DNA from 3 places in the Halomonas mongoliensis genome. Region 2 is predicted to be linked to each of the others. Evidence: predicted binding sites of a transcription regulator. Region 2 holds the regulator's gene; each other region holds the start of a gene.

Region 1 (2,262 bases), 690 kb from region 2:
GGCTCTGAGCAGCGCGGCTTGGGCACGCGGTGAGAGCTCGGCCAGCTCGTCCAGAAAGAGGGTACCGCCGTCCGCCCGTTCGAAGCGCCCGGCCCGCGACTGCACCGCACCGGTGTAGGCGCCCTTCTCGACGCCGAACAGCTCCGACTCGATCAGATCCGGAGGGATGGCCGCGCAGTTGACCGCAACGAAGGGCCCCTCGGCCCGGTCGCTCTGCTGATGAGCCCGGTGAGCGAGGATCTCCTTGCCGGTACCGGTCTCGCCCAGCAGCAGGATCGGTACCTCCGAGCGGGCGGCGCGGTCGATCAGGTCCAGCGCCCCCAGGAAGGCGGGCGACTGGCCGATGGGGCGGTAGTGCTCATCGCCCTTGTGGCGGGCGATATCGTCTTCCAGGTAGGCGATGCGCGACTGCAATTCATAGAGCTCGTCGATCAGCGGGTCTTCGCGGAAATGCTCGGCGAAGGTCGCATGATCCTCCCACTCATGGGCTGGCTTGCCGATGATTCTGCATCGTTCGTCGCCTCGCCCCCGGCACTCCACTTCCCGATACTGAATCTCCTGGCCAAGGAACTGGCTCGAGTAGGCGCAGGCGTAACCCAGCTGCATCCAGCATACGGGTTCGCCCAGAGAGGACTCCAGCTGCTCGCTGATCGCCACCTCATAGGAGTCTTGCCACTCGAATTCGCCGTAGAAGTGCCCTCGGCTCGGATCGATCTCCAGGGCCAGGGGAATCACCTTGACCAGGCCTCTCAAGGAGTGAAGCTGGGGGCCGGTCAGGAAGCCATCTTCCACCGACATCTCCTGGCCGCGTACGGCACGGGCCAGTTCTGCGTCCTTCAGGCCCGAATGGTAGCCCAGCCGCAGGAAGAAGCTCTTGGCACGCTTCAGGCCCAGAGTGCGAATGATTTCATGGCGGAAGGTAGCCATGGTCTGCAGCTGCATCAGCAGCATGCGCTGCTCTCCCAGCCATATCTGGCCCTCCCCGGGTAGAAAACGAAGTTTGTTGAGGATGTCGCGGCTGTCAGGGTAGCGCGGGGTCACCTCATGGCTAGGCATGCTCATGGTCATGGCGTCACAGGGTAGTTGTTAGTGTTGTGTATTATACTTTTGTCGGATTTTTTCGTGTGATTTGGGCTTTCCGACCCGAACAGCATAAGGCGCCATTGCCTCAGGTTTCCAGTCCATGTTCTCGAAGGGTTTCTCGCCTCCTGCGGTTTTCATGAAATGGCCAAGCTGCTGCGCAGCAATTCATGGTTTCCTTGATTCGAAGAGAGTGTCATGAAGCCTTTTTTCACCGGGCATTCCTTTTAGGTTATTGTTTCTTTTGTGTTTTTTTGGGTTTTTCGCCGGCCTGGCACAGGCCTTGTAACGGTAGTGGGGAACTCAACTGGAGTGGAAACCATGTCCCAGTCGGCTATCCCCCATGCTCTGAAGCGCTACGTAAGAGTGCGTGAGCGTGGCGAGCGATTCATCGAATTCGACTTCGCCATCGAGAACCCGGAGCTGTTCGTTGAGCTGATCATGCCGCCCATGGCCTTCGAAGAGTTCTGTGACAGAAACAACGTGACATTTATGAGCGATGAGCAGGCCAAGGCCGTCGATATTCAGATGGAGAAGTGGCGCTATAGCGTCAGCCACTGACGCCTGTATTAGACGGTAGACATCGCACAACAATAAATGAGGAATCCCCTATGAGTGTCGAGATCAAAACAGCGGAGATCACGCCGGTTCGCCAGACCTATGGTCATACCAAGCGCCGCTTCGGTGACAAGCCGGCGACGCGCTACCAGGAAGCCAGCTTCGATATCCAGCCGACTGCCAACTTCCATTACCGGCCGATGTTTGATGAGCACCATGAGCTCTATGACACCGGCTATACCGTGCTGAAGATGGAAGACTGGTACGCCTTCAGCGACCCCCGCCAGTTCTATTATGGCGCCTGGGTGGCGGCCCGCGCCAAGCTCCAGGAGAACACCGAGTCCAGCTTCGCCTTCTTCGAGAAGCGCGGCATGGGCGGCCGCCTGAGCGACGACGTTCGCCGCCTGGTGACCCGCTGCCTGCTGCCCCTGCGTCACGCCGAGATGGGCGCCAACATGAATAACGTAGGCATCGCTGCCAATGCCTACGGCACTACGTTGAGCCAGGCCCATATGTACCACGGCATGGATCGCCTGGCCGTTGCCCAGTACCTCTCTCGCATCGGTCTGCTGATCGACGACACGCCCGGGCTGCTGCTGGCCGAGGCCAAGACGCTGTGGATGG
Region 2 (2,262 bases):
GACCCTCGACATCTGCGACACCGCCTATATCGTCGGCGACGGCCAGATCATCGCCGAGGGCAATGCCGAGGCGATCCTCGCCAACCAGCGGGTACGCGATGTCTACCTGGGCCAGGACTTCCGGCTCTAGCCACCCGCCGCTTACCTACACAGCTTGCTGATATACCAGCCGTTCTTGCCTGGCGGCATGACAATTGCGCATGGCACGAAAGTTGCAGACATTGACGGAGAAAGGCGCTTGCATCGCCCATCGCCGCCGGCTAGGGTGAAGGCTTTCCACACCCGAGGGACTCGTTAGACCATGGCCATGAAAGCCTCCCTCCAGCTGCGCGTCGGTACCCAGCTGACCATGACGCCTCAGCTGCAGCAGGCCATCGCCCTGCTTCAGCTCTCCACCCTGGACCTGCGCCAGGAGATCCAGCAGGCACTGGAAGCCAACCCCATGCTGGAGCTCGACGAGGGCTTCGGCGAACAGGCGGTCAGCGAGGCCCCCGAAGCGGAGTGGGCCAGCGAGATCCCCGACCAGCTGGCCACCGACAGCGACTGGTCGGACACCTACCAGGACTTCAGCGCCCCCGCCTCCGGCGGCGAAGGGCCAGATTTCGAACGCGAGGCCGCCGGCCAGAGCCTGCAGGGCCACCTCAGCTGGCAGCTGGCCATGACCGACCTCACGCCTCGGGAGCAGCAGATCGCCGAGAGCCTGATCGACGCGGTGGATGACGCCGGCTACCTGGCCCAGCCCCTGGAGGAGATCCGCGACGGCCTGCGGGACCAGGGTCTCGAGGGACTGCGCAGCGCCGAGGTGGAGCAGGTACTGCTGCGCCTGCAGCAGTTCGAGCCTACCGGGGTCTTTGCCCGGGAGCTGCGCGAATGCCTGCTGCTGCAGCTGGCCGCGCTGCCCGACGACACCCCCCTGCTGCCCCAGGCGCGCCGGCTGGTGCGCCAGTTCCTCGAGGCGCTGGCCGGCGGCGACCGCCGCCTGCTCAAGCGCCGCCTCGGCCTCGACGACGACACCCTGGACGCGGCCATCGCCCTGGTCCGCTCCCTGGACCCCCGTCCCGGCAGCGCCTTCGCCGGCACCACCAGCGACTACGTCACTCCCGACCTGGTGGCGCGCCACGACAGCCACGGCTGGCACGTGGAGCTCAACCCCGAGGCGCTGCCCCGGCTGCGCATTCAGCCCGACTACGCCGCCCTGGTCCGCCGCGCGGACAAGAGCCAGGACAACCAGTTCCTCAAGGACCATCTCCAGGAGGCGCGCTGGCTGATGAAGAGCCTCTCCAGCCGCAACGACACCCTGCTCAGGGTGGGGCGCGAGATCATGGCCCGCCAGCTGGACTTCCTGGAGCAGGGCGAGGAGGCGATGAAGCCGCTGATCCTGGCCGATATCGCCCAGGCAGTGGAGATGCACGAGTCCACCATCTCCCGGGTCACCACCCAGAAGTACATCCATACCCCCAGGGGCGTCTTCGAGCTCAAGTACTTCTTCTCCAGCCAGGTGGGCGGCGGCGAGGGAGACGCCCACTCCAGCACCGCCATCCGCGCCCGGATCCGCAAGCTGATCCAGGAGGAGACGCCGCGCAAGCCCCTCTCCGACAGCAAGCTGGTGGCCCTGCTCGACGAGGCCGGTATCCAGGTGGCCAGAAGGACGGTAGCCAAGTACCGCGAAGCTATGGGCATTCCGGCCTCCAGCGAGCGCAAGCGGCTCAGGTAATGCAGGACCGTAGCGCTCTCAAGGGTCGGCCGCGAAGCCGTGGGCATTCCGGCCTCCAGCGAGCGCAAGCGGCTCAGGTAATGCAGGACCGTAGCGCTCTCAAGGGTCGGCCGCGAAGCCGTGGGCATTCCGGCCTCCAGCGAGCGCAAGCGGCTGCGCTGAACCCCACTCCCCAGCATGCCCCATCCGCACGGTCCGGGCAGCGTCTCCCGGGCACGAGCGAAGGTCGCGATGACCTGCATCACTGCGGCGCGCGGCGTCACCGCCACAGGGGGTATGCAAGGCAGGAAAAAGGGTTACAATCGAGGCACCACCAACGAGCAAGGAGCGTGTCATGCAAGTCAATATCACCGGCCATCATGTGGAACTGACCGACGCCCTGCGTGGCTATGTGAACGAGAAACTGGCACGCGTGGAGCGCCACTACGACAACATCACCAATGTGCAGGTGACCCTGTCCGTGGAGAAGGAGCGCCAGCTCGCCGCCTGCACCCTGCACGCCGCCGGTGCCGACCTGCACGCCGAGGCCCAGGACGGCGACATGTATG
Region 3 (2,262 bases), 1.6 Mb from region 2:
CACCTGAGTGATGATCCACCAGTCGTGCTGCGCTTCTCCCGGCGGCGGCAGGATACCCCGCTGGCGAGAGAGGCGCCGCTCGGAGTTGGTCACGGTGCCATCCTTCTCCGCCCAGCTCGAAGCCGGCAGCACGATATCGGCATAGGCCAGCAGGTCGGTATCGGTCACGCACTCGGAGACGATCACCAGCGGGCACTGCTCGAGCGCCGCCCGCACCCGGTCGGCACGGGGCAGGCTCACCGTCGGATTGGTGGCCATGATCCACACCGCCTGCACCTCGCCGCGCTCGATCGCCTCGAACAGCGCCACCGCCTTGTGGCCGGGGGCCTCGGGGAGGGTCGGCGTGAGCGAGGGCGTCGACCAGAAGCGGGTGACTCGATCGCGAGCCCCGGGGCTGTCGTAGTCCATGTGAGCGGCCAGCTGGTTAGCCAGCCCGCCCACTTCGCGGCCGCCCATGGCGTTGGGCTGGCCGGTGATGGAGAAGGGCCCGGCGCCGGGCAGGCCGAGCTTGCCGCCGGCCAGGTGGCAGTTGATGATGGCATTGCCCTTGTCGGTGCCGCTGCTCGACTGGTTGACCCCCTGGGAGTAGAGGGTCACCACGTGCAGCTGGCTGGCGAACCAGTAGTAGAAGGTCTCCAGACGCTCCGGGTCGGTGTCACAGTCGGCCGCCACCGCGGCCACCGAGACGTCGTCTTCCCGGGCCGCGGCCAGCGCCTCCTCGAGGCCCAGGGTGTGGCGCGCCAGATAGACTCGGTCCAGCCGACCCTTGTCGGCCATCCAGGCCAGCAGGCCGTTGAACAGCCGAGCGTCGCTGCCGGGGCGAAGGCCCAGGTAGAGGTCGGCGATCTCGCAGCTGTCGGTGACCCTGGGATCGATCACCACCACCCGCATCAGCGGATTGCGGGCCTTGGCCACCTTGAGGCGCTGGTAGAGCACCGGATGGTTCCAGGCCAGGTTGGAGCCCACCAGCACCACCAGCTCGGCCTCTTCCAGGTCCTCGTAGCTGCAGGGCACGGCGTCGGCGCCGAAGCTGCGCTTGTAGGCGGCCACCGCCGAGGCCATGCAGAGCCGCGAGTTGGTGTCCAGGTGCGGGGTGCCGAGAAACCCCTTGAAGAGCTTGTTGGCGACGTAGTAATCCTCGGTGAGCAGCTGACCGGAGAGATAGGCCGCCACGCTCTCCCGCCCATGGCGCGCTTGGGTGGCCGCCAGCCGCTCGGCCACGGTGGCAAGGGCCGTCTCCCACTCCACCTCCACGCCGTCGACCCGCGGCCGGGTGAGCCGGCCCTGCTCGCCCAGGGTCTCGTGCAGGGCCGAGCCCTTGACGCAGAGCCGGCCGTAGTTGGCGGGGTGGCCGCTATCCCCCTCGACGGCGGTGATGCGCTGGCCCTCCAGCGTCGCCCTGATGCCGCAGCCAACGCCGCAGTAGGGGCAGGTCGTGGTGATATGGCGGGTGATATGAGGCATGACAGTCTCCGGTGTTCATGAGCTTCCACTGGCCCTGAACGCAAACGCCCGCCACTCCCCGGCGAACCGGAAAGTGGCGGGCGTCGTTGCCCCGGGGCATCCGCCTGTTGACGCAGCGGATAGCGCATTCTGTGCCATCAGCCCATGCAACCAAGATGCCAACTACGCAATCAGGATGCCAGAGCGCTGCCGGCAGCCTGTAGCAGATCGGCGCCTCCCCCTGCAGCCGGGCGGCTCCCTGGGCGGTGGCGGGCGCCGGGTGACGCTCCTACCTTTTATGGCGCATTGGCGAGGGGTTATGGCGCACCGGCGGGGAGGCTGCTGCAAACCGGTGCATAACGGCCTCGCCCTGCACCACCGCGGCGAACCCCCGACGGCGCAGCGGCCGAGCCAGCCGACTCCCACATGTATGTAGCCAGCTGATTTAACGTCTTATTTTTCCAATAACAGGCAAGCTGGCGAGCTTCTTGTTAGTTGGTGTATGGCAGCGGTCAACGTGGATCGCCGACCAACCATCATTCAGGCAAGGGCGCCTCGCACCCGTCTCTCACCAGACGCGGTCGAGGCGCCCTTTGCGTTTTCATGTCCCTGGAGGAGAACGCCATGCCCGCGACCTCTCACTCTGCCGTGACGGACCATCTGGTCATCATCGGCAACGGCATGGCCGGCCACCGCCTGGTGGAGGCCCTGGCTGGCAAGCCGGGCCGCCCGGCGCACATCACCGTGATCGGCGACGAGCCGGAGCCGGCCTACAACCGTATCCTGCTCTCCCCGCTGCTGGCCGGCGAGATGGCACGC

Evidence for each region. Region 2 encodes sigma-54, which starts transcription at its own class of promoters, with help from an activator protein. Its sites were predicted from a motif close to TGGCACNNNNNTTGCTNT; they were not measured.
Region 1: ACRYRV_RS16780 (phenol hydroxylase subunit) is a predicted target of sigma-54. The motif match lies at 1,353-1,370, and genes of this name have one in related genera.
Region 3: ACRYRV_RS03945 (nitrate reductase) is a predicted target of sigma-54. The motif match lies at 1,584-1,601, and genes of this name have one in related genera.

What each region holds. Positions count from the first base shown of each region.
Region 1 covers NZ_CP199288.1:3,569,456-3,571,717, reverse strand. Annotated here, with positions in the region: gene ACRYRV_RS16785 (sigma 54-interacting transcriptional regulator) at 1-1,056, opposite strand, end outside; gene ACRYRV_RS16780 (phenol hydroxylase subunit) at 1,402-1,641, shown strand; gene ACRYRV_RS16775 (aromatic/alkene monooxygenase hydroxylase subunit beta) at 1,692-2,262, shown strand, end outside.
Region 2 covers NZ_CP199288.1:2,879,354-2,881,615, reverse strand. Annotated here, with positions in the region: gene lptB (LPS export ABC transporter ATP-binding protein) at 1-130, shown strand, start outside; gene ACRYRV_RS13550 (RNA polymerase factor sigma-54) at 302-1,714, shown strand; gene hpf (ribosome hibernation-promoting factor, HPF/YfiA family) at 2,049-2,262, shown strand, end outside.
Region 3 covers NZ_CP199288.1:862,951-865,212, forward strand. Annotated here, with positions in the region: gene ACRYRV_RS03945 (nitrate reductase) at 1-1,464, opposite strand, end outside; gene ACRYRV_RS03950 (NAD(P)/FAD-dependent oxidoreductase) at 2,068-2,262, shown strand, end outside.